One region of the Colwellia sp. MB3u-4 genome, then DNA from elsewhere that is predicted to be linked to it. Evidence: riboswitches for the same ligand, from Rfam matches in the RefSeq annotation. Region 1 holds a riboswitch; the other holds the start of a gene.
The links. Region 1 has a riboswitch for thiamine pyrophosphate ahead of thiC (phosphomethylpyrimidine synthase ThiC). Riboswitches for the same ligand answer to the same signal wherever they lie in the genome.
Positions count from the first base shown of each region.

Region 2: linked by a shared signal. The riboswitch ahead of H4J61_RS09290 (TonB-dependent receptor) and the one ahead of thiC (phosphomethylpyrimidine synthase ThiC) in region 1 are both predicted to bind thiamine pyrophosphate.

Region 1 is NZ_JACGVE010000082.1:488-16,353, reverse strand. It holds gene H4J61_RS12870 (hypothetical protein) at 1-434, opposite strand, end outside; gene H4J61_RS12865 (glutaredoxin family protein) at 1,210-1,440, opposite strand; gene H4J61_RS12860 (fumarylacetoacetate hydrolase family protein) at 1,532-2,143, opposite strand; gene H4J61_RS12855 (hypothetical protein) at 2,210-2,560, opposite strand; gene H4J61_RS12850 (hypothetical protein) at 2,660-2,965, opposite strand; gene H4J61_RS18095 (HAMP domain-containing sensor histidine kinase) at 3,318-4,826, shown strand; gene H4J61_RS12840 (hypothetical protein) at 4,826-5,398, shown strand; gene H4J61_RS12835 (sigma 54-interacting transcriptional regulator) at 5,514-6,887, shown strand; gene H4J61_RS12830 (FKBP-type peptidyl-prolyl cis-trans isomerase) at 7,182-7,655, opposite strand; gene H4J61_RS12825 (pseudouridine synthase) at 7,753-8,463, opposite strand; gene H4J61_RS12820 (mechanosensitive ion channel family protein) at 8,492-9,385, opposite strand; TPP riboswitch at 9,821-9,919, shown strand; gene thiC (phosphomethylpyrimidine synthase ThiC) at 10,017-11,975, shown strand; gene H4J61_RS12810 (FAD-dependent oxidoreductase) at 11,994-13,175, shown strand; gene H4J61_RS12805 (sulfur carrier protein ThiS) at 13,253-13,471, shown strand; gene H4J61_RS12800 (thiazole synthase) at 13,475-14,278, shown strand; gene thiE (thiamine phosphate synthase) at 14,278-15,866, shown strand, end outside.
Region 2 is NZ_JACGVE010000078.1:32,635-48,500, forward strand. It holds gene pyk (pyruvate kinase) at 1-738, shown strand, start outside; gene H4J61_RS09235 (DUF6279 family lipoprotein) at 868-1,716, opposite strand; gene H4J61_RS09240 (ATP-dependent 6-phosphofructokinase) at 1,871-2,923, shown strand; gene H4J61_RS09245 (LysR family transcriptional regulator) at 3,067-3,987, opposite strand; gene H4J61_RS09250 (type 1 glutamine amidotransferase domain-containing protein) at 4,468-5,163, shown strand; gene H4J61_RS09255 (SMI1/KNR4 family protein) at 5,579-6,028, opposite strand; gene H4J61_RS09260 (SirB2 family protein) at 6,186-6,629, opposite strand; gene H4J61_RS09265 (LytTR family DNA-binding domain-containing protein) at 6,784-7,608, opposite strand; gene H4J61_RS09270 (sensor histidine kinase) at 7,605-8,678, opposite strand; gene H4J61_RS09275 (phosphotransferase) at 8,764-9,843, opposite strand; gene pnuC (nicotinamide riboside transporter PnuC) at 9,924-10,598, opposite strand; gene H4J61_RS09285 (hypothetical protein) at 10,598-10,864, opposite strand; gene H4J61_RS09290 (TonB-dependent receptor) at 11,016-13,109, opposite strand; TPP riboswitch at 13,247-13,361, opposite strand; gene H4J61_RS09295 (HIT domain-containing protein) at 13,498-13,866, opposite strand; gene aroG (3-deoxy-7-phosphoheptulonate synthase AroG) at 14,125-15,180, opposite strand; gene add (adenosine deaminase) at 15,410-15,866, shown strand, end outside.

The sequences.
Region 1 (15,866 bases):
ATTTGTACCGCATTAGGGATATGTACCGCACGGTTATCGCCACTAAAAATACTTTCACAACCAGCAGCCAACTTGCCATGGTCACCCGCCCAAATAACAGGCTTAATAAGTGTTTTTGTCGCGCCTTGAACAGCAAACAATTTCGGCAAAATTTCAATAGCGCGACTAAGGTTTTGTGCCTCTTTTAATGGACTTTGGCCATTGAAAATCGACACATACTCCCATTGATTACTCCAATACTCAGCAACCACTTCACCATCAATACCCAGTGCTAATAAATTTCTATTCACCTGCCTATAATCTATATGCTTATCTTTTGGCTTTTGATAACACCCTTCCAGTTCAAAGTGTATTAATGCGCGAAAGCCGCGTTTATTGATGTATTCTTGCAGACCAGAAATTATGGCTTCTGCGAGCCTATTTAAACTATTCATAATGGATAAATACTTGAACGTTGATATTTTGAATATACTTGGATAATAGGAAAAATTATAGCTAAGTGGCTAATAATTTAGTTATACGTAGTAATGATGATTTAGGATTAAAAAACTTTAACTTGATTGTTATTCTGGTATTTTGCTCGATATAAAGCTTGGCCAGTATTGAGGTAAAACTGAGCAGTATTTTCAGGTTGGGACGACAAGACAAAAAAATGTCGCAATCTTGAGACTAGCAGTCACAATAGCTTATACCAATTTCATTAATTAGGTGGTCTACTTTATACGCAGGGAAAATGACCAAATATAAGGCATTTATTTTAATAACTAGTTGTTCTAATTATTAAATAAATAACGCAGTAGTTGGTTGTTTTAACCAGTAAAAATGATCAGATAATTAGTGAGATTGGTATTAATGTTATTTATCTATTTTTTGAGTGAGGAGTTGACCATAAGTTGCTCAACAATGTTTGACTGTGACCTTGTTTGACTGTGATTTTGTTTAACTGTGACTTTTGACGTTAAACTCGTACTTGCAACAATATTTTTCTGGGTAGCACACAGAGACACGGCTACGCCAATACTAGCAAAAATATCACTTTGGCGAAGAAGTGCTTAAAAAAATTTTCCAAACTTCTCGATAACATCATCACTAATGGGCGAGCCATAGTGATGATATGTTTTTGATTATTTTCAATGTCGATTAAAAATATCGATTAAGAAAACGATAATAAAGGTACTTTTTGTGGTTTCAGTATGGGTCTGTTGGGGATTAGTTATCTTGATAGAGTTCATTGAAGCTTTTAACGTTAAAGCCTTTAAGAACTTGATTGCCGACTTTTAATACCGGCACACCACGTAAGTTTAATTTGGCAAACTCTTTCTGGCCTGCTGGCGTCTTTACATTGCACAAACGAAACGCAATATTTTTTTCTTCAAGGTAGCGTTTTGCGGTCTGGCAATGTGGGCAATTAGTCATGGTATAAAGCGTGATACGTTGCATAAAGTGAGTTTTAAACAGTTAATTTACTCAATTATCGCATAGAATGAGCCTAACACACTCATTCCCGTGAGATATTATTATTGGTTACAAGCTAAGTTGCTTGCCATTGTTTAGTCACTAAGACCTTATCTTGATGCAGTATTCGCCCTTCAAAAACATCACCCGATACCACTTCACCGACACCGGCAGGTGTGCCTGTCATCACAATATCGCCGTCTTCTAGGGTAATAAAAGAACGAATTTCATCCAATATGGCTTGCGGTGAATGTAACATCATCGCTATTGAAGCAGATTGTCGGCATTCACCATTGATCAAAAGCGCTAACGATAGGCATTCATCAATAACATCTATCGTCACAAAATCGCTAAATAGTGCAGAACCTGTAAAGGCTTTAGCGCGCTCCCATGGCAAACCTTTAGCTTTTAACTGAGTTTGCAAGGCTCTTTTAGTCAAATCTAAACCTATAGCAAGGGCAGAAAATTTACCTTCTTGATATAAAAAACAAAGCTCAGCTTCATAATGCAAGGTTTCTTGATGGTAAGAGCAAAGTTGCTCACCAATAGCCGCATTAGGTTTCATAAATAACACCATATCATCAGGAACTTCATTACCTAGTTCGCTAATATGTAGAGCATAATTTCGACCAACACAAATAATTTTAGATGGTGTAATATAAGTATTATTAACTTTAACCGAATTCATTAGACAGCCTTTAATATATGTTAACGCACCATGCTAAGCGCAATCAGTGCCAATAACTATACTATACTATACTATAACTAATTTTAACTCGGGTTTAACACAATTTATTGGTGGCACTTTAACTGTATCTGAAGATTTTCGTTGTTGCTTAAAACGGTCAAAACTTACGGTTTCAAGTCCTAATTGCTGACTCATTTTCCCAAAGGTTTGATAGTCTTCACGTGTGAAGTCATCATCTACACGAGTCAGCAGACCATCAATATATGCGCTGTCACCATTTAAGGCAATATTGGCAACAGCAGTGTAAGGTTTACCAAAATCCTCAACGCGTATTGCGCGTACTGATTTCACTTCAAAAATCCATTTATCAATTTTAACATAACGGGACAAACTATCTTCAGAAGACTGATTTTTCATGTGGAGAGGTCCTTAAAGTCAGTAAAAATGATCGACTGTTTGGTTAAAGAAAACACTAACAGTCGAAAAAACAAGCTATTAACAGACAAAAATTATTTTTTATAATAAATGCTTTTTCATCTTAGCTAGGTATTGGTTAAATTCTTCTTCATTAATTTCTGTATCACCATTGATATCGAGCTGAACAAAAACTTTTGTTAATGTCTCATTTTTAGCTAATTCATTTGCACTTAAGCTATTACTTTTATCGACATCATAATCTGTGACTAATTGAGAAAAAGTGGCTGTAGGCTCTGCAACTTTAAGCGTTGTTTTAGTAACATCATTGTTAGCAAAAGCAAGGTTTGATGCCAGTGATGCGACAACAACAGTGATAGACAGTTTTTTTAAGCTCATATTGTTCATATCTGAATCCTTTTAATTAATAGCACATCAAGAAATATGCCGACCATGGCTCGTGCCACTTACAATAGATACTTAGCACATCTCATGCCAAAGCATATGTAATTGATTTTTATAGGTTTAAATGACCTGCTTAACTAGTCAATGTCTCCAATTAGCAACAACTTGTCTGCACCATAATTTATATATAGTGAATGGCACTGGCTAAATTATAAAATACACATACAAAACAGTAGTTTAAAAAAATAAAAAGCTGTCAGTACTATTGTCTCCGTATTGAGACAGCATTGTTTTTTTTGCGTTTTTAGCTAACACTATATAAATGTTTATAAGGAAAAAGGCCCAAGCACACATTGTGAGCAATTCAACCACACTCGCCAGTAAAGCGCATAATAGAAATTTGTCGATAAAAAGCTTATCAATAAAGTCATTAACCTTATTAGGCTTTGGTTTAGTCGCTTTACCTCTGGTCATTGCTTTAATTTTTGGTGCCTCGCAAGTCAATACGCTTGCTAAAAAAAGTGCCAGTGCAATTACCGGAATAACGGAGATATTGGATCAGCAACAATTACTGAAAAGTAGTCAAATCAAACTAGAACGCAGTGCTGCGCAATATTTAGTACTGCGAGACCCAGCTTTAGCAAATAGTTATAATGAGCAGTGCAAGCAAATATTACACTTAGCTCAACAATTAATTGCGGCAAGCCAAGACCAAAAATTACAACTATTGGTCGCTGAATATGCCCAAACTGTTACAGCACTGATTGAACAGACCATGCCAGAAGCTGTACAAAAATCGCCTACTGACAGCACAATCATCAAGCCAATACAGGTCAAATTTAGTGCCCTAAATATGACTTATGAGCAAATTACTCAGCGAAGTGGTGAACTTAACACCTTGCATATCACAAATATTAAACAGGCCGCGCAAGCTGTTCGCGATATTATGATCCAGAGTTTAGTTATTATTCCTATTAGCCTACTTATTGCGGCTGTATTTATTTTCTTAATCACTAGCCCGCTTAAAGTGCTTACCCAGAGTATTTTTCGATTACAACAAGGGCATTTTGATCATGAGATCAAAGTAACAGGCTCGCCAGAAATTCAAGAAATAGCGCTAGCCTTGGAAAGCATGCGTACACGTTTACAAGCATTAGAGTTACAAAAATCGAGCTTTATTCGCCATATATCACATGAATTAAAAACCCCCCTAGCAGCCATTAGAGAAGGCACTGAGCTGTTATATGATAATAGTGTTGGTGAACTCAATGCCGAGCAACAAGAAATTTCTCACATTATTAAAGACAGCGTCTTTCGCTTACAAAAGCATATTGAAGACTTACTCGATTTCAATATTGTCCTCGACTCAACCAGTTTACAAGATTCCAAATTGATACAGATTAATGAGGTAGTCTATCAAGTGATTGCAGAGCAAAAATTAGCTATAAAACGTAAAAAACTTATCCTTAATAATAAGTTGAGTGATATCGCTCTTTTTAGTAACCGTAAACAAGTAGCGGTTATTATCGACAATATTTTGTCCAACGCGATAAAATATTCACCGGATGAAGGCGTGATAGATATTTCGTCGGCACTAGTAGATGGCCACTTGCAGCTCTTTATTAGCGATCAAGGCATGGGGATTGCTGAGGGAAATAAAGACAAAATATTTGATGCTTTTTATCAAGGTCCGCCACCTGAGCAAAATTTAATCAAAGGTAGTGGTCTCGGCCTCACCATAGTTAAAGAACTCATACTGCGCCTTAATGGCGATATTGAATTTTTGGCTGCAAAAAGTGACCAACAAGGGACTAAAGTAAAAATCACCTTACCACGCGCTTTTCGCCAAGAGGAATCCGTTTAATGGCTCATTTACAGCGATTTTCATCCGCAATGAAAGTACTAAGCATAGGGTTACTGCTGTTATCTGGTTGTCAACTCATGACCAAACACGATAATAGCAGCACAAGTTATGGTGAGTATTACCTAATATTGCAACAACTTAACCAACAACAACTAACCAATGAGGTTAGTAAGCAACAAAAAACACTTGAAAAACCAACAAAAAAAAACAGCCAGATGCACTATGACGCGCAAATAAAACTCCTGCTACTTTATAGTCTACCTACGTCACCTATTTACAATGTTTTCAACGCTAAAGTATTGTTAAATGAATTGAACAGTGAGGATGAAAATGCCGCACTCGCTAATATCAACCCAAGCGATCAGGCTTTTATTTCCTTATTGCGCGATCAATTAAATCAATGTTTACTGATGAGAAGTCGCTTGCTCGCCCAGCAACAAGAGCTTCAACAAGCACAACGACAGCAGGCAATAAAACAGCAAGAAACCTTAATCGAACAAGTAAAGTTATTAGAACAAACCATTAAACAATTAAAAAATATTGAACAAGCTATTGATAAAAGAGATCAATAATTGCTAGTTAAAGGCACTATTAAGTGCACTAGCGATTAATATCAATTTAAGTTCTATTTTTAGCACTATGTTTTAGCCACATATTTTAGCCATAGATAAGCACTGAGAATAACCCATGACCAATCTTAATCCAGCTGCCGTTAAAACAGACAATAAAATTCTAATCGTTGATGACGACCCTAGCTTGCTGCGACTACTTGCTATCCGTTTGGCTGCAGCAGGCTATCAAGTTGAGTCAGCAAAAAATGCCAAAATAGCTCTAGGCCGACTCGAGAGTTTTCATCCACAATTAGTGATCAGCGATCTTAAAATGGAAGGCATGGACGGCATGGCACTATTTGAACAAATAAGAGCTAAGCACCCCCATATTCCGGTCATTATCATGACCGCCCACGGCACTATTCCTGATGCAATCAATGCCACTAAACAAGGGGTTTTTAGTTTTCTCACTAAGCCTTTTGAAAGTAAAGAACTACTGGAAATAGTACAACAAGCCATTCGCCTGCAACCGGCAGAACTCAACCACAGTCAGGCTGATAACCAATGGCGTGATAAAATTATTAGTCGCAGTACTATTATGGAGTCGCTTTTACAGCAAAGTAAGCAAGTGGCAAGAAGTGATTTTAGTTTACTTATTCAAAGCCAAAGTGGCACAGGCAAAGAGCTGTTGGCAAAAGCGATTCATTTGGCAAGTCCTCGACATCAACAAACATTTACCGCTATTAATTGCGCGGCTATTCCTGAGCAGTTGCTAGAGTCTGAATTATTTGGTCATATCAAAGGCGCATTTACCGGCGCAGAAAAAAATCATATTGGCTTATTTCAAGCAGCAGATGGCGGTACACTCTTTTTGGATGAAATTGGTGATATGCCCATGAGTTTTCAGGTAAAACTGCTACGTACCTTGCAAGAACGAGAAATACGCCCCGTGGGTAGCACACAAGCGATTAAAGTTGATGTGAGGATTATTTCAGCAACCCATAAAAATTTACAGCAAGCCATTATTGACAAAACATTTCGTGAAGACTTGTATTACCGACTCAATGTCGTTGAGTTAGAGTTGCCACCTTTGTCTGAACGTCGAGAAGATATCCCATTACTTGCGCAATATTTTTTAAGTCAGTCTGCAGACCAGTCACACATCAATATTACTGGTTTTTCGCAAGAAGCTATGGAAGTGCTGATCAGCGCAACTTGGCCAGGCAATATCAGACAACTACAAAATGTTGTTGAGCAAACACTCGCCTTGTCTACTGAACCATTAATCAGCGAAATGTTGGTAAAGAATGCGCTGCGCGATAACACCACGATTTTACCCTCGTTTGTCCAAGCCAGAGATAAATTTGAACGTGATTACCTTGCCAAACTATTAAAAATAACGGCCGGGAATGTTTCACAAGCAGCAAAAATAGCACAAAGAAATCGCACTGAATTTTACAAATTGCTTAATCGCCACCATCTTTCAGCAGAGGCCTTTAGGGAAGAATAGAGTAAGCCATTTGAGAATACAGCATTCGCTGCTATGAAGTAGTTTGGATAGCTAGATGTAAGCGTTTGCTATAAAACCTTAAGCAAAAGCCAAAGCAAAACCAAGAGTGAGGTAAAATAAAGCGCCACAACAATCCTTGGATGGTTGTTATGCTATCAAGTTAAGCGTTAAGCAAGGACTAACTCAAGCGAAAAACCACTATTTTTGTATCGCGTTGGCAACAGTCTTAACAAGCTGTTAAAACTGTTTTTGTTATTTAATATCAGTCATTGAATCAGGGGGTAGTTAAGTGTTTTACTCAATAGCCAGTAATTCAACATCGAAAATCAATAATGAGCCAGGCGGAATTTTACCTGCCGCACTCTTACCATAACCTAGCTCTGCCGGTATAAATAAACGAGTTTTCTCACCCACTACCATTAGCTGTAAACCTTCTGTCCAGCCCTTAATCACTTGATTTAAGCCAAAACTAATCGGTTCATTTCTTTCAACTGAACTGTCGAAAACTGTGCCATCAAGTAAAGTGCCGTGATAATGCACTTTCACTTTTGTGCTTGCCATGGGATGAAGGTCACCCTGTCCTGAGGTTAATACCTGATACTGCAAGCCAGAAGCTGTTTCAATCACACCGGCGACTTGTTTATTATTTTCTAAAAACTCTGCCGCTAGCACAGCATTAACTTTTGCCACTTCACGATTAGCATTATTGCGTACAAAGAAGCTGACGATTAAGGCCAGTACAATAATTAGCATAATATACTTAAACATTCTTATTCCTTATTATTATTTTTATGGTTTTTTTGCATTGTTTGTTGTGATTGTTGTAGTAATTTTCCGCCTTAATATTTAGGCATTAAAGAGCGTTTTATTTATTAATATTATTAACCTCGAGCTCGGTTAGCTTTCTGCTTAGCCCAACAGCTAAGTGCTGATCAAGTTGCAAATTGCCAATTGAGCATCGGTGCAAAGCCATCACTGGGTTACGAAAACGACCAAACATGCGCTTAATTTGATGGTAACGTCCTTCAATAATCTCAACTTGTGCCCGATAGTCGGATATAATAGTTAATTTTGCAGGCTGAGTCATAATGTCCTCAAACGCAAAATACATACCTTCGGCAAAAGCGGCTATATATTCGGCGGTAAGTTTATTTTGCAAGGTTACTATATAACGTTTAGTTATTTTTTTCTCAGGCAAAGTTAAGCGTTCTGACCAACGACTATCATTGGTCATTAGCAGCAAACCAGAAGTATTAAGATCAAGTCGGCCGACAATATGCAGTTCATTTTTAAACGGATATTCAAGTAAATCAAGCACTGTTTTATGCTTTGTATCGCGGGTTGCACTGACAACACCCACAGGCTTATTCAGCATAATATAATAGGCACAATTAGCTTGGATCACTTTACCGTCCAAGGTGATATGGCTAAAGGTATCAATAATTTCATCAATATCATGAGCGACTACATCATTGATCAATACTCTATTTTGCGCCAATATTAGTCGGACACTTTTGCGATTAACCTGACAATATTGTGCCAAAAATCGATCCAGCCTAGCCTTATTTAACGCCATAATAAAGCCGGTATAAACGGCATCATAATCACACTACATCCTTAATAAGATGAACATCGCGTTGCGGGAATGGAATTTTAATATTGGCTTTATCTAACGCTAAATAAATTTCTTTATTCGCTTCATATTTAGCACTGTATAAATTTTCTGTTGGGGTCCACAAGCGCACCGCGATGTTAATAGCACTATCAGCAAAAGCATCTATACCAATCAAAGGCTTACGGACTTTACTGACAATATCTAACTGTCCGATCACCTCTTCAAGCAACGCCACGACCGCTAACGGGTTTTCGCTATAATCAATGCCAACACTTAACTCTAACAAAGAGTCATGGCTTGAATTATGTAATATTTCACCCACGATATGTTTATTCGGAATGGTAATTTCAACATTGTCTTCATCTGACAAAATCGTGTATGCCAGTAAAACTTCTTTAACTAGCCCAGTAACACCACGCACCGTAATGGTATCACCCACCACAAAAGGGCGAATAATAATAATATTAAAGCCGGCCGCATAGTTAGCCAGCAAGCCTTGCAGAGCTAAACCAGCACCTAATGAAATAGCACCTATAGCGGCAATAAATGGCGTAACACTAATGCCTAATTTCCCTAAAGAAATGATGGTTATCATCACTACAATTAACATTTTACTGGTGTTCGCTAAAAAGCGACTCAGGGTGATATCAAGCTTATGTCGCTCACATAATTTCAGCACGACAGTCGCTATTTTACCTGCAAAAATGTAACCAATAATGAAGATGATAAACGCACCAATTAATTGAAAACTGTAATTGGTGAAAAACTCAACAATGATATTGTAAATACGACCCACTTGATCAATTTCATCTTTAAGTAAGTTGACGGGGTCTAAAGTTTTACTTATCTGCTCTGTTGCGCTTGAGCTGCTAGATTCAGCCATAAATTAATTCCATATAGTGTACGTTACTCAGTTTGTCTATATTACGACAATTTACCGCTACATTTGCATTATTATTAGCAATTAATCCGTAAAGTTAAACCTTGTACTGACTTTTGCTAACCTGATCACTTAAGTCGGTACTCACCACGCCAAACCATCATAGTGCTTATTAAAAAATGCCAGCACTGATGAATAATCAAAATAAAATAAGCTTTTAAAATGAAACAGCGCCGGTAAAATGATAACTTAAAATCTTATTATAATATCTTAACCCGTTATTTTACAATGCAATTAATGCCTATATTTTAATGAAAAACAATATACTCAACACATTAAATAACTACAGCAAACAATAAAAACTAATATAAGGCTTGATTGTCATTAAAAGTTCAAGCTAGAATAAATTACGTTTAAGCGCACTAAAAGCTTAAACGTATTGACTTGTCGGAGTGCCAAAGGGCTGAGATCGCGAAAGCGGGATCCGTAGAACCTGATTAGATTAATATCTGCGAAGGGAACAAGTGAGCAGTGTCAACAGCGCACCTAATTTTTTGCTAATAAACCTGCTCCTCGTTACTACCCCCATAAAGCTCCGCCTAACTTTTATTTAATAAAAAACAGGTGAGAGAACATGAGTTCAATTTCAAGACGTAAGCGTCGAAACCAAGCAGCGCAATTTTTAAAAAACGTTGCCGATCAATCCTTTCCAAACTCTAATAAAGTTTATGTCCCGGGTAAAATACACGATATTCGTGTTGGTATGCGCGAAATAACCTTGTCTGATACTTTAGTTAATGGCAATAAAGATCAGCCTAGCTATGAAAAAAATCCACCCTTGTGTGTTTATGACACTTCTGGATTTTATACCGATAACTCAGTGATTATTGATGTTCACAAAGGTATTCCTCGCGTACGTGACAGCTGGATTGACTCACGTGACGATGTCGAGTTTCTGCAAGAAAAAACATCTATCTACAGCCAACAGCGCGGAACAGACGAAGGCCTTGATCATATTCGCTTTGAACATTTACCTAAAGTACGTAAAGCCAAGAAAGGTAAAAATGTCACCCAAATGCATTATGCCCGCCAAGGCATTATTACGCCTGAAATGGAATATGTTGCCATTCGTGAGAATATGAAACGCCAAGAAGTTAAAAACGAGATACTGCTGCAACAACATCAAGGACAAGCATTTGGTGCCAGCATTCCTGAACAAATTACCCCTGAGTTTGTTCGTGATGAAGTAGCTAGAGGTCGAGCGATTATTCCAGTCAATATTAACCATCCCGAAGTTGAACCTATGATCATCGGCCGAAATTTTTTGATCAAAGTAAACGCGAATATCGGTAACTCAGCGGTAAGCTCTTCTATTGAAGAAGAAGTAGAAAAACTGGTTTGGTCAACCAAATGGGGAGCCGATACTGTGATGGACTTATCAACCGGTCGTTATATTCACGAAACCCGAGAATGGATTATTCGCAATTCTCCTGTGCCCATTGGTACAGTACCGATTTATCAAGCTTTAGAAAAGGTTAACGGCATTGCAGAAAACCTGACTTGGGAAATATTTCGCGACACCTTAATTGAGCAAGCCGAGCAAGGTGTTGATTACTTTACTATTCATGCGGGTGTATTACTACGTTATGTGCCGTTGACCGCCAAACGTGTTACCGGCATTGTTTCTCGCGGTGGCTCGATTATGGCGAAATGGTGTTTAGCCCATCATCAAGAGAATTTTCTTTACACCCATTTTGAAGATATTTGTCAGATTTTAAAAACTTATGACGTTTCATTTTCACTAGGCGATGGCTTACGTCCTGGTTCGATTGCCGATGCTAACGATGAAGCACAGTTTGCTGAATTACGCACCTTGGGCGAGCTAACAAAAATAGCATGGCAACATGACGTACAAACCATTGTTGAAGGTCCTGGCCATGTACCCATGCATATGATCCAGCAAAATATGACGGAACAACTTAAGCATTGTGGCGAAGCACCTTTTTATACCTTAGGCCCGCTAACCACAGATATTGCCCCCGGTTATGATCACATTACCTCCGGCATTGGTGCCGCTAATATTGGCTGGTATGGCTGTGCCATGCTTTGTTATGTTACCCCGAAAGAACACTTAGGCTTACCCAATAAAGAAGATGTTAAAGAAGGTTTGATGACCTATAAAATCGCCGCGCATGCTGGCGACTTAGCAAAGGGTCACCCAGGTGCGCAAATTCGTGACAATGCCATGTCAAAAGCCCGTTTTGAGTTTCGTTGGTATGATCAATTTAATATTGGCTTAGATCCTGAAAAAGCCCGTACTTACCACGATGAAGCCTTGCCGCAAGCGTCAGGCAAAGTTGCACACTTTTGTTCCATGTGTGGCCCTAAATTTTGTTCAATGAAAATATCGCAAGAAGTTCGAGATTATGCCGCTAATTTAAGCGATACGGACAATAGCGAACAGCCTATTAAAATTAAACTACTTGATGAAACCATCAGTATTTCAAGTCAAGGAATGGCTGAAAAATCAGCTGAGTTTAAAGCCAGCGGTAGCGAGCTATATCAGCCCGTTGCCAAGCCAGTAAACAATTAGCAGCTGAGCCGTTTAATTATGCCAACCATCGCTATTATTGGCGCCGGCCTTATGGGTCGCTTGTTAGCCTTGTCGTTAAACCGACAAGGCTACAAGGTAACGCTATTTGATAAAGACCAAAAAAACGGCCAGCAAAGTGCCGCTTATGCCGCCGCTGGTTTATTAACACCGCTGGGTGAAGCAATGCACAGCCCAGCCAACATTGTTGCTATGGGTTTTGCCGCCTTACCCTTGTGGCCAAAACTGCTGAACACCCTGTCAGGCTATAGCTTTTTTCAACAAACGGGTTCGCTAGTGGTAAGTCATGAGCACGACATCGCTGACTACCACAAATTGACACGTTTTTTAGCGAATAGTTATCCAAACCATGCTCAACAACAGCTCAACAGACAACAACTTTTGGCGCTTGAGCCAGAGCTTGCCGGTAAATTTTCGCAAGCGCTATATTTACCAGAAGAAGGTCAAATTGGTAATCGAAAACTACTACTCGCTTTACATCAACAGTTAAGCGATGAATGCGTTGAGTGGCGCAGTGAGTCTGAAGTTATAGCGATTAAAACCAACAGCTTTAATGCCGGTTGTGAGATTAACTTTCAAGCTTGTGGTGATCACCCTAATAGCCAGTGGCAGTCGTTTGATCTTGGTATTGATTGTCGCGGTATTGGCGCGAAAGCGTCAACCAAGGTAAACGATAAAGACAATGCTGAACTTGATGACTTACGTGCTGTTCGCGGTGAACTTTTTCAACTTTTTGCTCCTGAAGTTAACATCTCTCGACCTGTTAGACTGATGCACCCACGCTATCAGCTTTACATTGCGCCAAAAGGTAAAAGCCATTATGTCGTTGGAGCAACAGAAATTGAAAGTGACGATACCGCTGCCATGACAGTACGTTCAGCACTGGAATTACTCAGCGCGGCCTATAGTGTTCATCCCGGTTTTGCTGAAGCCAATATCCGCCAACATATCAGCCAACTTCGCCCTGCATTTAGTGATAATCAACCAAAAATAATTTCGCATAACGCTTTAATTCAAGTCAATGGCTTATACCGTCACGGCTTTTTAATTGCCCCTATTGTGCTGGCCCAAGTGTTAACGCATGTTGGCAACCTAATGCAACAACAGCAAAAACCTGTTGAACATTATCAATACTCTCATTGGCTACCTATTAGTATTTCCCCAAACGGAATTAACCATTAAAAGCCTAGGTAATAGTGGTTGAAGTCATCATTGAGTTAAGCATTAGTTAAAAATTAAGACCAGAATTGAGATAATAAATGAACATATATATTAATGGTAACGCCTTTGAACTCATTAATGCTGCAGAGCCATACAGCATAGATAAGGTGCTAGCCAAAACATTACCCTTAAGTCAGCAACAACAAAGCTTTGCCTTGGCACTTAATGGTGATTTTGTTGGCCAAGCAGATTACTGCAATACACACGTTAGCGATAACGACAGTATTGATCTGCTATTTCCTATTGTGGGAGGATAACGCATGTCGCTAAGCATTTATGGTCAACCGATAGCTAGTCGCTTGCTCATTGGCACTGCACTTTTCTCTTCGCCAGCAGTAATGAAACAAGCCATTTTAGCAAGTGGCTCACAAGTGGTGACCTTGTCACTAAAACGGCAAAATCCATTGGCCCAGTCAGGTGAGAAAATTTGGCGCTACATTCAAGATAGCGTTAAGCAAAACCAAGGTTTTTTACTGCCAAATACCGCCGGCTGTAAAAGTGCTAAAGAAGCCATAACCTTAGCGAAAATGAGTCGTGAGTTATTCCAAACAGACTGGATAAAACTTGAAGTTATCGGCGATGACTACAATCTTCAGCCTGATCCAGTCGAGCTACTCATTGCCACCGAAAAATTGCTTGCAGAAGGCTTTAAAGTCTTACCCTATTGCACCGACGACTTAGTTATTTGCCAACGTTTATACGAGTTGGGTTGTCAAGTAATCATGCCATGGGCCTCACCCATTGGTACCGGCAAGGGCTTAATGAATCCTTATAACTTGTCGAGTATTCGTCAACGATTACCTAACGCGACATTGATACTTGATGCCGGTATTGGCAAACCTTCAGATGCTTGCATTGCTATGGAAATGGGCTTTGATGGCGTGTTACTTAATAGCGCGATTGCCCTTGCTGATAACCCAGTGTTGATGGCCAAAGCCTTTGCCGCAGCAATCACTGCTGGAAAATCTGCTTATATCGCCGGCACTATGCCCGAGCGCCAAACGGCTCACGCTAGCACGCCAACATTAGACCGCCCTTTTTGGCATCACCCAGAGCATACTTAATGACATTTACACCTTCATTGCCGACACAAAAATTTAAAAAAAAGCCGATTATTTGGACCATTTCAGGTGCGGATTGCTCAGGTGGTGCCGGCATTGCCGCCGACATTAAAACGGGTCATGGTCTCAATGTTGAGGTTTGCCACTTGATAACCGCTAATACAGTACAAAACTCAGTAGAGCTTAGCGCGGTTAATGTTATTGAGGTGCAAGTTTTAGCCCAGCAAGCGCAAGCATTGCGCTTTGATAAACCGCCCGCCGTGATAAAAATAGGCCTTATGGTTAATAGTGCACAAGTTAATTGGCTAGTGGCAACATTGTTAATCTTAAAACAACAATTACCCGATTTGCTGGTGGTTTATGATCCGGTTGGCCAAGCCAGTGTTGGTGGTCGTTTATCAAGCTTAACCGCTAAAGCACTAGCGCCATTAATGCCGCTGATTGATGTCATCACGCCAAACCTTATTGAAGCAAAGCAGCTAAGTGGCTTAAACCCAAAAAACACTCATAATGCTAAACTGCTAGCTTTAAACATTCTCCAATTGGGCTGTAAAGCGGTGATTATTAAAGGTGGCCATACTGACAGTGAAAACACCAACAATGCAGAAAAAAATAACGCAGCTAAAACGCATTGTATTGATATATGTTTACAAAGCTTAAACTTAAGTTCAAGCGCGTTGATAAGCTTACAGTCACCGAAGATTAATACAAACTATAGTCATGGTGGCGGCTGCAGCTTTACTAGTGCCTTAGCCAGCTTTTTGGCTCATGGCTATTTATTACGCGATGCCTTTACCTTAACTAAAGCGTTTATTAACCAAGGGTTATCATTATGCGCTGACATACCTAGCGACAATAATAAAGGCGAAAACCAAGGAGAAGGTGAAAGCCAAAACAATCTTGAGGTTAATAACAGCAGCATAAATAACGCTAACAATGAAAATTATTATGGCGCATTTCAGCAAGGGTTGTGGCCAACAAAACTCAGATATTTTCCAAGCGTTATTAGCCCGCTTAATCAGCAAGTTAAATTTTCGCCTAACTTTCCGTCTCTTGGATTAGCTGACTCAGAAAAACTTGGGCTATATCCCGTGGTTGACTCTTTAGCATGGCTAGAATGTTTGTTGCCACTGCATTTAAATATTATTCAGCTACGAATTAAAAGTGAAAATACTGCCGAGTTAGCCTTGCTGATAGAGAAAGCGGTGAGCTTGGCCAGTAATTATAATTGTCGATTATTTATTAATGATCATTGGCAGCTAGCTATTAAATACGGCGCATACGGTGTCCATATCGGCCAAGAAGATCTTAACAGTGCTGATTTAAAGGCGATCGCTAAATCAGGTTTACGTTTAGGTATCAGTACTCATGGTTGTTACGAGTTTTTATTAGCCAAACAACTACAACCCTCTTACCTTGCCATTGGCGCCATATTTCCTACTAACACCAAAGATATGACCGGACAAATTCAAGGGTTAACAAACTTAAGGCAAATATTAGCACTAGCCGATAATATTCCCATTGTCGCCATTGGTGGCATTAACCAACAAAGGCTAGAGCTGGTATGGCGCACTGGTGTTAGCGCGGTGGC
Region 2 (15,866 bases), on a different contig from region 1:
TCTGATGTTGTTATGGTTGCCCGTGGTGATTTAGGTGTTGAAATTGGTGATGCGGCCTTAGTGGGTAAACAAAAACATATTATTCTCCGTAGCCGCCAGTTAAACCGCGTAGTTATCACGGCAACGCAAATGATGGAAACCATGATTGAGCAACCTATGCCTACACGTGCTGAAGTGATGGATGTTGCTAATGCCGTGCTTGATGGTACAGATGCAGTGATGCTTTCTGCTGAAACCGCTGCAGGTAAATACCCGATTGAAACGGTAAAAGCAATGGCGAGTGTTTGTATCGGCGCAGAGAAAGAAAGATCGGTAACTACCTCAAAGCATCGCGTAGAAACAGCCTTTACTGAAGTGTCTGAAACCATTGCTATGTCAGCTATGTACGCGGCTAATCATTTAGTCGGTGTTAAAGCCATCATCGCATTAACTGAATCGGGTCATACCACAAAAATCATGTCACGAATTTCTTCTGGTTTACCGATTTATTCGTTATCTCGTCATGCTAAAACCTTAACTAAAACAGCGATTTACCGTGGTGTTTATCCAGTTGCGTTTGACTCTACAGATGCTGACAATGCTGAAAAAATGGCAGAAGATGTATTGTCTACCGTGGTTAAAGGTTCTGAACTGGTTGTTGGCGATAAAGTGATCTTAACGCACGGCGATGTAATGGAAACTGTTGGGGCAACTAACACCTTAAAAGTGCTAACCTTAACTAAAAGCCACTTTGCTTAATATCGTTTTATAACGGTTAACATGACTTACCGTGGTGCACGGTAGTTAACTAAAAATAGGTAGCTAAAAGCTACCTATTTTTTTGTTTTTTATAGCGCTATTATCTTCAGTGTTTAAGCACCCAACACATTAATCATCATTAATTAGATACGCTAAATCACCCAGTATTTTATCAATTTTTTTGTTGAGGCGTTTACGCTGCTTATTAGTTGCCGTTGTCACCATATAAAGAAAAATGTTAGTGAACACCTGATTGTTATTGCTAGTCATGGCATTAAATTTTTCATCTCGTAAACTACGACCATTAACAAATAAACTGTAAAACTCCAATTTAAATTGATGGTCTGGTAAGTTGCCATTTAATAAGTCAGCAAACTGCTGGGTCCAACGTTGTCGGTAAAGCATACGCGGTTCAAATGAGCGCTGAAAGCCTTTGCCCAGCAATGTGACTTGCGATTTTTGCTCAGGGCTTAACTTACCAAACCAGTCTTTAAGTTGCTCCTTTTGCTGGTCCGTGCGTTCTTCTAACCATTCCTGCTCAGACAAAGCTTCATCATCATCAAGCCTCTCTTGATGAGCCGCTTGTAGTGCTTGTAACAATTGCTGTGTTTGCTCGGTTGACAAACTAACAACCAACGGCTGTAATTTAGGCTCTGTGGCAATTAAAAAGTTTTGCCAATGCTCAGTAAATTGTACAAAATTAGCCGCGATGTCCTGCTCATTTATTTGATCGTTAATCGAAATTTTAAGGGCTTTAAGCTGCTGCACATAAGCGGGTAACTGTGTGGTGCGATGCCATAAATGCAATTGTTCAAACTCATCATCGAAGCGTTGCTGTTGTTGCTCAGTTAACGTGACATAGTCATCAAGATACCAATGAGTCCACCAATCTAGATGGTTATAGACAAAACGGAAACTACAGCCGGATAAGAACACAGCCATTAATAGCCAAATTAGTATTAGTTTTATTTTCTTCATTTAATATTTCTCGTACAACTTATAGCCATGAATTAAGCCCAGTTATTGACCTAGAGTAAACTATGCGCGCCTTAATGAAAAACTATTTTACCTTAAGGTAAATCACTGCTAATTTGAAATACATTCCTCGGACATTTAAAACGAGAGTAAAACTATGCCTACTAGTAATACAAATAAGATCAAAACGGTTAAAAGAATCGCTATTTTAACCAGCGGTGGCGACGCACCAGGTATGAATGCTGCTATTAGAGCTATTGTGATTGCCGCACAGCATTACCAAATAGCAGTGATGGGTTTTTATGCCGGTTTTAACGGCTTGATTGACGATATGTCAGTGCCACTTGGCGTTAAAGACGTCGCAAATATTATTCAAAAAGGCGGTACTATTTTAAAAAGTGCGCGCTGCCCCGCGATGAAAACACCCTTAGGTATAGCGCAAGCAGCAAGCACTCTGTTAAAAGAAAAAATTGACGCCTTAATTGTTATTGGTGGTGATGGCTCATTTGCTGGCTCAATCGCCTTGCAGCAAGAGTGGTCTGGTCAAGTTATTGGTATTCCTGCCACCATTGATAACGATATTGACGGTAGCGATTTTACTATAGGTTTCTCAACCGCTATCAATACCGCTATAGAAGCAATAGATAAAATTCGCGATACGGCAGAAGCATTTGAGCGTATTTTTATTGTTGAATTAATGGGCCGTCATAGTGGTCATATTACTTTTAATGTTGGTATTGCTTGTGCCGCTGAACAAGTTATTTCATTTGAAAATTTTGCCAATAATAATCAAACAAAGGGTGAGCAAGAAAAACTACTCACATTAGCGCAAGAAATAAAACTCGCTCAAGCCAATAGACATGCCAGCTATATTATTGTCATTGCTGAAAATGTATGGCGAGGGGGTGCCTCTGTGTTAGCTCAACAGCTACAAGCCATAGCACATATCGATTGCACTGCCTGTATTCTTGGCCATATTCAACGGGGTGGCTCACCGGTTGCCAAAGATCGAATTTTGGCAACCAAATTAGGCGTGGGTGCTGTACAAGCCATCATAGCTGGAAAATCAAATGTCATGATTGCAGAGCAAAATAACACTGTGGCTACGGTGGCCTTACAAACAGCCATTATGCACCAACAAGGGGTGAGTGAAAGTTTAATACAAGCACAGGAAAATATTTTAGCTTTAACCGCGCAACGTCTTTGTTAAGCTATCGTTTTGTTTGTATTTATTTGGTCTTGTTAAGTCATTAAAATTTGGCTTAGTTTGCATTATTTAAGCGTATTTTCTGAAGCTATTTACTGGAGCTATTTACTTAACCAAAGTTTTTTGAGTAAACTTTCAGATTTTTCTTAACGGTTTTTGATGAGCAATCTTGCTTGTTGTTGATCAAAAAACTGTTCGAGAAAATCAATTAAAAGCCGCAATTTTTTTGACGTGGCAGCCCCAGGCGGAAATACCCCATAAACGTCAATGGCTTTAAGCTGGTAATCGTCTAATACCGTTTGCAAACGCCCTGCTTTAATTTTTGGCCAAGCATCATAGGTTGGGATCCGCCCTAAACCATGGCCACCCTCAACAAAAGCCGTTCTTGCCGTGGCATTATTTGTGGTTATTGTGCCTTTTATATCAACGGTATATGACCGACCTGACTTTTCTAGAGTTAACTTATTACTGGCCAGTTTATAAACAACCCAATTATGTTGGCTTAATTCACTGGGCTTTTCGGGGCGACCATATTGCTCAAAGTAGTCTGGTGAGCCACAGAGGCAGGTTGCTAACACAGCAAGCTTTCGTGCTTGCAAGCCAGAGTCGGCTAAAGGCGCTCCTCTAATAGCCAAATCAATCCCTTCTTTGACAATATTAACCACTTCATCTGTCAGCATGATGTCGAGTTCAATTTTCGGGTAAATATGACGAAATTTATCTAATGCCGGCACAATAGTATGCAGGCCAACACTGACCGGGCAGGTGATCTTAAGTAGGCCCTCAGGTTCATTTTTAACGTTTTCAATTTGTTGATTAGCAGCGCTAGCCTGCTGAGCAATAATATGACATCGTTGATAATAATCGTTACCTGCTTGTGTTAAGGCAATAGAACGCGTTGAGCGATTCAAAAGCGTAATACCAAGCTGAGTCTCAAGTTTTTTAATATGGTAGCTCACTACCGCCCTAGAAAGCCCAATATGTTTTGCTGCCGCGCTAAAACTGCCTTGCTCGACCACATGCGAAAAAACCACCATACTTTTTAATTGCTCAAAAGAAATATCCAATTAGTCCCCTTATTAGTAGTCACTCTTATTAAAAATTTTACTCAACAAATATTTTTACTGTAGCCAATGGATAAAATAATTGACCAATAGTTAATAAAGATAACGGGGCAAATCAAGCCACCCTATTGATACTTCTATGGATATAAGCCAATAGCACAATGCAGGATAATATTATCAAGTAATACTTACCTATGTCATTGCGCACCAGCATAAAGTTGACTATGTTGAGGTTTGAAGCTGAGATTTGAAGCTGACCACTTAACTGGTCACTTAATTAATCGGCTTGCTACAACTTACACTTAATACATTGTATCAATAATTAAAACAATGTTGTCAAATTTATCTGCATTGTATTAAAAGCAGTTAAGCATATACTTGACGCATGAATGAGATGCATCAATAGGCACTCACAGAAAGTTTACTTTGAAATTAACTACTTTCAACAATAAACACCTTATTAACTAGCATAGGAAAATTTAAATGACTGTAACAAATACAACTAACGTATTAATGGTAATAACTTCACATGACAAGCTAGGTAACACAGGTGAAAAAACTGGTTTCTGGTTAGAAGAGTTTGCTTCACCTTATTATCAATTAATTGACGCAGGCTTCAGTGTCACATTAGCCTCACCCTTAGGTGGACAGCCGCCGTTAGACCCAAAAAGTGCCGAAGCTGACTTTCAAACTGATGCCACTCGTCGTTTTGAGCAAGACAAAGAAAACCAAGCAGTATTGGCAACAACAACCAAGTTAGAGCTGATTGATGCGAACGATTACGCCGCTGTTTTTTATCCTGGTGGTCACGGTCCAATGTGGGATTTAACCACCAACCAAAAATCAATTGCCTTGATCTCAGCATTTATCGAGCAAAATAAGCCAGTAGCTGTAGTTTGTCATTCAACGTCAGTATTGCTTAATGTTAAAGATAAAAATGGCGCTGCAATCGTACAAGGTAAAAAAATAACAGGTTTTACTAACAGTGAAGAAGACGCAGTACAATTAACCGACATTGTACCTTTTTTACTAGAAGACGAGCTAGTTAAGCAAGGCGCCAACTACCAAAAAGGCGACGACTGGGCATCATTCGTTGTTGAAGATAGCGGTATTATCAGTGGTCAAAACCCAGCAAGTTCAAGCGAAGTAGCCACACGTTTAATCAAGCAATTAAGCTAACAGCTTAACGCTACAGAAAGTAAAGCAGCATAATTTAAAGACACGGGTGTAAAGCTCGTGTCTTTTTATTAGTTTCTGGGTGGTTAAGCTTGTAATATCAAAGCTGATACGCCTTGAAATTAAGTCAAGTTCGCTTGCAAGTCGACCTTGACCCCTTTAATGTCATCGCGATTGCACAGCTTATCTAGCCCTAAGTAACGATAACCTACTAGTCCGGCCATAGTGTCACCTTTTAATGACTCTGGTCATTTATATTCAAACGGATTAGCGCGGGTAGATAAAAGACAATTCGCTTCTTGAGTATCGCCATGTGTCTATTGGTAATTAGTCTCACTGGGATGGTCATGCCAATAATGTGGTGATTAAGCTTAAATCAATAACCCGCCTAATGAAATTATTGGAGAAATGAGTTTCCTTACAGGTTATTGAACTCTTCTAGCCATTCACTGAAGCTAGGTGATACTTTTTTCACTGTATGAAATTGGTGATCAAAAAACCAAACGGGTATATCTATCTGCTGGCGTTCACAATCACTCAGTTTGAAACAAAACATGTTGCCCTTACAGTCAGAGGCAAACAAAATATGTCCTTTGGGCATGCCACTCATTTCATATAACTTGGATAATGAATATACGTCTTCAAGACTTAAAAAATCTTGAACCTCAGATATATCTACACCTAAATCACATATTCGACTTAACACATTCGGTGTGTGCACCAAGCCATAATTCGATAGTAAGTATTTATAGCTGTTAGGGAGAATAGCCGCTAATCGTTGTTCAAGTTCTGCTATATCAGCGTTATCGATTGGGGTCATCGATTGTTTGCTGGCCCAATTTTTTACAAAAAGATCAATACTGTGCATTTAAAAAATTCCAGAAGTAACGACTATTATTCAGCTGTATAATTTGGTTTATAATTAGCATCGCCGCTGAAAAAGCCAACTGTTACTTGTTATATCTTAAATAAAACATTCACAGCGGCTTATATTATTTAGCTTGGTGCTTGTCCCGTTAAAGCGCTTAACAAATCGCTGTTAACATAGATTTTCCTAACTCGATATAAGCACTAGCATCTTCACTAATAGCTTTGGATTTAAGATGATCAGCAAAACCTAGTCTTGCAGTCATGGCCAACCAAAATACGGCACTAATGAAACCCACAACACGCCATAAGGTTGACTTTGCCCACTTAAGCGCCAAAGTGATAGAAAGTACATAAATGACAAAACCAGCTAATTTTGATGATGCCCAACCATTAACAAAGGGATACAAATTAAGTGGATTAACGGCAACGAGGTAAATAAAGGTGCAAACAAAAAGCGTATATAAAATATGTGGCCCAATCTTCAGCAGCTTATTATTGACTTTATCAGAGCCTTTCATTGTTAAGATAAAATTAATCATGAAAAAGATAAAAGTAAGCATAATTATAGTCAGATGGGTGTGCTTAACTATCATGTACATATGGTTGATCCCTAAAGTGCTTTTATTTATTACTAAGACCTGCAGTATATCTTTTGTTTGAGTCAGGCAACACCATAACGCTTATATTAATTCTCTCAATTCTCTCAATTAGCTCAAACGCGTTAGCCTTGACTTATTAATAAACGAAGTCTCACTAGGCAACCACGGCTTTTTTAACCTTTTCTTTATAGCTGCGACTAACTTTTAACTCTTTGCCGTTTGTCATCACTAAATAGTATTCACCATTGAGCTGGCTGCAAAACTTATCAATATAACTTTTGTTCACTATGGTAGAGCGGTGGCTGCGTAGAAATCGTCGAGGGTCTAACACTGCTTCAAGTTGTTTCATGGTTTTACGAAGAATATGAGTATTATCGTCAGTATGAACACACATATAATCGCCGGCAGCGTCAATCCATAAAATATCTTTTACCGGCACTCGACTAACTTCACCGGCATCTTTTATCGCTAATACATCAGAATAACTCGACACACTGACCGGTTCGTTATTTTCTAGTTCTTGTAAAATTGTTTCACAATCGTTACCGGTAACGTCACTCACTAAACGCACTAATTTTGACTTATGAAGGGCATTAACTTCACTACTGATACTTTGGCGTATTTTATCTAAGGTTTGAGCAAGGCGCTGTTCGTCAGCGGGTTTAAGTAGATAATCCTGTGCATGTACTTCAAAAGCCTGCATAGCGTATTGGTCAAAAGCGGTAACAAATACCACCATAGGTAAATGCAAACCCTGTGCAATAATTGCTTCAACGACTTCAAAACCATTTAAGCCCGGCATTTGAATATCAAGAAATATTAAGTCAGGTTGATAGGTTCTAACGGCTTCTAATGCTTCTCTGCCGTTAGTACATTGGGCAATAATGTTGATGTCTTTGTGCTCTTGCAGACGAACCGCTAAGCCTTTTCTAGCGAGGGGTTCATCATCAACAATTATGGTGTTGAGCTGTTTGCTCATATTCGACCGCCAACTTCATAAGGAATTCGTATACTGATTTTAACACCAGTGGGTATATTGTTGGCAACAACTAACGAAAAATCATTCTGATATAAAGCTTGCAATCGTTCTCGGGTATTGACCAAACCAACACCATTTTCACGAAATAAGTTACCATTTTTGATTTCTGCACCTGGGCCATTATCAGCCAACTCAATCAGTAAATCGTTACCAAAACGATGCACAGACACATTAATTGCGCCGCCTTGCTCTTGTACGGCTACCGCATGTTTTATTGAGTTTTCAGCTAAAGGTTGTAATATCATGCTCGGCACTAAGGCCAAGTTACAGTCGCTAGCCACATTAAATGTGACTTGTAAGCGCTCTTCAAAACGTACTTTTTCAATGTCTAAATAAAGCCTTAGGGCTTGCAACTCACTGTCGAGTGTTACTCGCTTCATCGGGTCTTTATCCAGCGAGTAACGTAAAAACTCACTTAACTTAGTGACCATACCATTGGCGGTTTTGTTTTCTTGTACCAAAATTAGCGTTGATATCGCGTTTAGGGTATTAAACAAAAAGTGAGGGTTAAGCTGATAACGCAGCATTTTTAACTGTGCTTGATGGGCAACGGCATTGGCACGTAATACATTCTGTTTTTCTTTTTGCAGCATTTGATAATATTTAGTACCAAAATATAAAGCACTCCAACTTAAAATAATGAAGAAGGATAATAGACTGTTTTTTGTGTAATAAAGCCAAAAATCAGGGCGATAGCCGTGCTTGTATATTTCCCAATAATTAATATTTTTTACCACTTGCCATAATACGCCGGTACAATAAGAGGTTAATATCACCACGATGGCTATTTTTAACGGTGTGAAATTCCAAACACGACGATAAATATACCTTAGCGGAACCGTAAATAACCAACCGGCATAGGCATTCAATAAGATAATAATCAGAAAAATATCGCGTAAATCGTGCAGTAATGAACCTAAATAATGTACTAAGGCAAAACCACACCAGCCAGCTGTATGAACCAACCAAAATAAGCGATTTCTATTTTCTACAAACTCTTTCCAATTCACACAAGACACCAATAAGTGGGGTTAGTGCAATTATGCGCTAAGCACACGATGCTAGCACTACCACTAATCTTAAGATTTGTACGTCTTATCTCATTTCATCTAAGAGCCTATTTACCTGTGGATGCCTAGTTGCCAGTAACATTAATTGCTTTATTGACAATATTTTGTATTTTATTAACTTACGGCCCTGATATTGAGATAAATACCATAAGCTATTGATTAAAATTGAAAAATCAAAATAACACGTAACTAGTAGTGGCGAGGTATTACTGTTTTCCTGTGTACTCTCTGTTAAATTTTCGATAATTTTTGTTAATTTTCGTTGCTGATTTAAGCGAGTTAATGCTTGCTGATAGCGCGATGTAATCATTTCAACTTTACTGCTATCAATGCTATTAACAGCCATTAGCATCGCAAGGTCATATTCTATTGGTGCGATGCATGCACATTCAAAATCAATTATTTTATATAAATTTTCTGGGTTTTTAGCCTCATTTTTCAGCGCTATAATATTGCTGTAATTAGCGTCACCATGGCAAAAAACTTGCCTGGTGTGCTGCACTATTTTATGAGCTTCGGCCAAGTTTTGTTGAAAGACATTGACTAAGGATTTTAGCGCCTGATGTTGAGTAGAGCTAAGTACTATATTTTGTAATAATTGCTTAATAGTGGCAGATATATCCAGACTTGGTAAGTAAGACTGTTTTGATAGCTGATCATCGGTTAGTGATATTTTTTGTGTTAAGTTTTGAGGATTGCTGTGACTACTTTCCCTCTTACTACTCGTACTCGACAGAGCAATGTTATGACAGCGCGCCAATAGCGCTATTGTGACGGCTAACTTTTCTTCTTCACTCTGCTTGCCGTTATCTAGCCCCTGACCTGCTATAAACTCAGTAATTAACCAGTTTTGTCCAACATATATTAGCTTAGGAGCAATGCCAGCTCTGGCCGCGAATTGGCTCGCTAAAGGCTCTATACTATCCGTGATTAAATACTTGGCAAAATAGGTTTTATTGTCATAGTTAACTTGAAAACAAGGCTGGCTTAATCCCGTATTAATAACACTGATATTATCTACCTTGAGATTAAAACAAGGTAGATGGCTTAATTTTAGTGCTAGCGATTGTTGCTGCGGGTCTACTATTGCTTGATCAAATGTCAAAATTCTTCCTACAAGTTACCACGACTCTAGGTTTTATCAGACACTCTTTTAGCCCTGTGTCCGACTTTTTATCTAACAAGTTACCCTGCAACAGAATTATTGATGCACAGGTTATTGTGCTCTTGGGTAAATTGCAGTTTATATTGTTTGCGCCATTGCCAATAACCATAAGCCGCTAAAATCACGAAGCTGCCAAAGAGTGCTGCTGTTGGGATCAAGCCCTTTTCAACATAGAGATAAATCGATACTAGATCAATCACAATAAAATATAACCAATTCTCTAGTACCTTTTGGGTAATTAAATAAGTAGCAAACACCGCAAAAACCGTGGTGGCACTATCAAGATATGGAAAATGTGCTAGGGTATAAGTCGCCATTACCCAACCTAAAACTAACGACACAAGCGTTAAAAGCACAATAATACGGCTATGGCGTTGTAAGGTCCATTGGCTATACAAAAGCCTATTCGAATCAGTCTGGGTGTTTGAGGGCTTATTTTTATGCCAGCAAAACCAACCATACACAGCCATCAATAAATAATATAACTGCAGCACGCTGTCCATCCAAAGATAAACATCATAAAAAATAACCGTATATAACACAGTACTTAATATGGCGGCAGGCCAACACCAAATACTACCTTTTGCCGCTAACACCACATACAGTAATGATGCTACAACCGCGATCAACTCTAATAAGGGTAAGGTGGTGAAGTAAGTAACAATTTCACTGGATGCACTGATTGCATTCGCCATTATGTTTCGGCTTCTACAACAGAGCGATCGCCACCTATAAACTTGCAAATAAATACCGCAGCATTTAGCGTTTGATGTACATGTTTAATTTCTGCCATCACATGCGCCGTGGCTAAGTCATAATCGCCAAATACTTGTGTACTCATACCGTTGGTCACTACCTTGAGCCCTGGGACTAAGCGTAAACGTTTAATAAACGCCCATATTTCTGTTTTAAATTTTTCTTCCGCTAACGGGTATAAACTAATTTCAATTGATATTTTCATAAATAACTTTCTTCTTATTTGACCAGTACCACGTTGTAGCCTATTAAACACTTTATCTAATATGCTACAACATTCATTGATATGTAAACTATTTGCCAAGACCTAACGGATAGAGGCAAGTTGCTAAGCACAAGTATTGACCTATATTTCCTTAGAAATTATAATCAAATGTTGCACCAAATACCGCCGGCTCAGCTAATTGATAATAGGCTTTTGCGCTATATCCGTCTCTTGGGTCATTGCCAAAATAGAAACCACGCGTAGCATAAGTTTCATCAAACAAATTACGCGCCCATACCTTCACTTGCCAGTCATCTTTTGCATAACTCATTGACATATTAACCACTTCAATTGCTGCAGATTTTTCGTTATGACTATCAGAGAATAAAAATTCGTCTTTACCGTCAACAGAAATATTCACCCGTAAGTGATCTGATAATTGATAATTCAAACCAAGATTAAATTGGTAGCTAGGGGCATGTGCTTGTTCGTCACCTGATTTATCATTGCCGTCAGCATCAATAAAACCATCGTATTGGGTATCTAACAATCCAACAGCGCCATAAACTTCAAGTTCTGGGCTGATCTGCCACCCTGCCTCTAGTTCAAGGCCTAAATTGGTGCCGGTTGCCGCATTACCTAAATATGAAACAAAGTCGGTACTGCCGTCTTCACGTTCTTGTAAAAATGACGTGCGCACCTGCATATCATCCCTGTCCATGTAAAATACGGCGCTACGAACATAGGCTTGATTATCCAATAAACTGACTTTATAGCCTAATTCGTAATTCCACAAATACTCAGCCGTGAACTCACGAAGTTCAGTGGGCAAACTGCCCTCAGTGTTGGCACCTCCGGCCTTGTAACCACGATTCACTGAGCCATAGAATAAATTATTTTTATCCGCTTGATACGACAACACCACTTTACCACCTACCATGGTATCGCTTGGATCAAAACTAAGTTGCTCTGAATCGGTATAATCTGCGTTTCTCCGCTCTAGCCTTAAACCAGTTGTTAGACTTAACTGTTGAGTCAGTTGGCTATCAAATTGTATGAATGCCGCAATATTATCGCTATCAAAAGACGAGCTAAAATCACTAGACAAATAGGTATATTGACGTAATAAATCTTCTTTTTCTTGCTTGAAGTATATGCCTGTTACCCAAGCGGTACTGCCATTAAAAATTTCACTTCCTTGCTCTGAAAGCGCTCTTAGCTCAAATGTTGCTGATGTTTTATCACGAAAATAATGATCTTCTGAGCTATATTCCCAAGCCGGACGAATACCCACATAGGCCCAATCTTCATCATAGCCGTAGTCTAATGCTGAGTCAGCATAGCTGATGATAGTTTCGAGGGTAAAATCGCTAAGGCCTTGATAGGTAAATTTAGTCGCTAACGCTTTGGTATCTTGGTGATCAAAACCGGGTTGGTCTGATAAGGTATTACGTGTATTATCCAGTGAAAAGGCATCATAGCCATTGTCAAAATCAGCAATAAATGTAGTGATATCAAGGGTTAAATCTTTACTTATCGCAATAGCTAACTTACCACGCATGGTTAATTCATCACGGTTGTTAGTGTCATCACGATTTAAAAAGTCATTGTCGATAAAACCATCACTACGGTACTGTTCAACCGCTAAACGATAATTCACCTTTTCAGTGGCTGGACCGGATAAAACCAAACCGGCGCTATAACTGTCATAATTTCCAGCAGATAGTCTTACTTTACCTTCAAAGACATCGGTAGGCGCACTTGAAGTGATATTGATCATGCCGGCCATAGCATTAGCACCAAAGCGTGTACCTTGAGGACCACGATAAACTTCAACTTGTTCAACATCGAAAGTTGACGCTATGCTGCCAATACTGGAAAAGTCTATACCGTCGATCACTAAACCCACAGAGGGGTTAATCGGTTCTTTGAATTGGCTACGCTCACCAATACCACGAATTTGATAATACCTAGCGCGTTGTGTGCCACTAGAGAAATTAACATTGGGTGTACGAGCAATTATTTCTTCTAAGTTCTGTGCATTACGCGCGCTAATTTCATCGCTAGCGATAACAGATAAAGAACTGGCGGTTTTTTGTAGTGACATAGAGCGGAAGTCACCGTCTATGGTAATCACTTCTATTGTTTGCTCTGCAGTGTTAATAGGAGTGTCAGCGGCAAAAGTTGTAGAAGCAACAATACTGGTTAAAATAGCTAAAGTAATGGGTGATTTTATAAATGTCATTATGATCTCATAAATTCGATTAGGAATACGTTATGGGATCCGGCATGGGGAAGTGAGGTAGCTACTCGGTATTAATCTGTAGCATTATAGTTAGCAAGCGAGTAATGCCTAAAAAATATAAAGTTACATAACGGTAATGCGATTAGCTTAACCATTCCTACGCCGGTACTATCCGGTTCAGGTTCTAAGGGTTCGCTTCGCATCTCAGCCATTAAAATTGTAAACAATCTTCAGGCACCCCTTGGTTCGATATGCATACTAACAATATTTGTTTAAAAGTACAGCGTAAAACCTAAATAAAAAAACTTTATATTGCCTTATCTTAACTTGAGCTATGGGCAATAAGTAATCAACCTTATCTAATAACATACTTATTTAAGCAATTAGTTTACTTAGGGTTTAGCATTCTACCTAGCGGTTCTCCGCCCACTAAATGTAGATGAATGTGATAAACCTCTTGGCCAGCGTGTTGATTACAATTCATGATCAAACGATAACCGTCTTCTGCTATGCCCTCTGCTTGTGCCAGTTTCTTCGCAACAGTAAACATACGACCAATAGTTAGCTCGTCTTCTGCTTCAATATCATTAACCGTTGGAATGAGCTTATTAGGCACAATTAAAATATGACTTTTAGCTTGCGGAGTAATATCACGAAACGCCGAAACAAGATCATCTTGAAAAAGTAACGGTGCTGGAATTTCTTGGCGAATAATTTTTGAAAATATAGTTTCTTCTGCTGTGTTGTTATCAGCCATGGTTTACCCTCTTTATACTTATGAATTTTTAGATCTTGAACATTTATAGTTTAACGATAAACATGCTGATGACAAGGCTATATGTCACCAGCATGTTAAATTCTTTGGCTTTAATTAACTCAGTTAATTCACTATCACTGATGGGCAATCAACGTCATCAATTGGCTATAATGAAAAACGCCAGTCAGGAATTAACTGACTGGCGTGATTAATAGCCTATGTTTATATTTTTCTGTTATCTATTGCTGATTAACATGACTAAAGTGTGCGGCGCTGAATAACGGCTTGATCAAGTTCGGCGAGCAAAGTTTCAGTATCTTGCCAACCGATACATGCATCTGTGATGCTTTGGCCATACGTGCCCGTTTCACCAAGCGCTAAGTCTTGACGACCTTCAACTAAGTGACTTTCTACCATCACACCAAAAATTTGTTTATTACCCGCACTCATTTGTTGGCAAACGTCACGACAAACTAACATTTGATTTTCAAACTTTTTACTGCTGTTAGCATGACTAAAATCAATCATGATATTGGTATTTAAACCTGACTTATCAAGTTGTTCGGTAACCGACTTAACACTATCGGCATCAAAGTTTGTGCTTCTACCACCGCGTAAAATGATATGACAATCTTCATTACCTGCCGTTTCAACAATGGCAGAATGGCCATATTTTGTTACCGAAAGGAAATGATGTGAAGCGCTAGCAGCGCCAATAGCATCAATAGCAACTTTAATCGTACCATCGGTACCATTTTTAAAGCCAACTGGACATGATAAACCTGAAGCTAATTCACGATGAACTTGGCTTTCTGTCGTGCGTGCGCCAATGGCACCCCAACACATAAAATCAGCCATATATTGTGGGGTGATCATATCTAAAAACTCACCGGCGGTAGGTAAGCCCAAGTTATTTAAATCAAGTAGCAACTTACGGCCAATACGTAAACCATCGTTAAGTTGGAAGCTATTGTCCATATAAGGGTCGTTAATAAGTCCTTTCCAGCCGACAGTAGTTCTTGGCTTTTCAAAGTAAACGCGCATAACAATTTCTAGCGTGTCTTGATATTTTTCACGCAATTTAACTAAGCGCTCACCATATTCCAAGGCCGCTTTGGGATCATGTATCGAACATGGCCCGATAACCACAAGTAAACGATCATCTTGGTTATTAAAAATGTCACTTATGGCTTTTCTGCCAGCAAAAACCGACTTTGTTGCTTGTTCTGATGAAGGAAATCGCTCAAGTAATGCGATAGGGGGTAAAAGTTCTTTGATATTTTTAATACGAACGTCGTCGGTTTGCTCAAACATATTTTTTCTCTTTATACTGCGAATAATTGCTACTCAATATTTACGTCTAGACACCTAGATGATTAGCCTCTTGGCTAATTTATCAGTGTTATCACGCTAATAGCAACATAAAATACGAAAAAGACGGTATAATAAAATCATCTTACATCAGAGCAAGATAAATACGCTTATTGTAGAAAACTCTGGTCGTATTTTTCATCAAACACATTCATCTAGGTTGCCAATAACTATGACGCATTCTCAGCTACCATTAATTGATTTACACCGACATTTAGACGGTAATATTCGCCCTAAAACTATTTGGGCATTAGCACAACAACATCACATCGTTTTGCCTGAAACTGACTTTGAAGCCTTTATTCCACATGTGCAAGTACAAGGCAGTGAAAACGATTTATTAGCTTTTCTCAGTAAACTTGATTGGGGCGTTGCTGTCCTTAAAACCTTAGATGGCTGTAAGCGCATAGCGTTTGAAAACGTTGAAGATGCCTTTAACGCCGGTATTCATTATGCAGAATTGCGTTTTTCACCCTATTACATGGCCATGAATAATAATCTTGTGGTTGCTGATGTTGTTGCAGCGGTTATTGATGGCGTTAACGCAGCATGTAAGTTATACGACGTAAAAATTAACCTTATTGGCATTTTAAGTCGAACCTTTGGTGTAGAAAAGTGCCAAGCAGAGT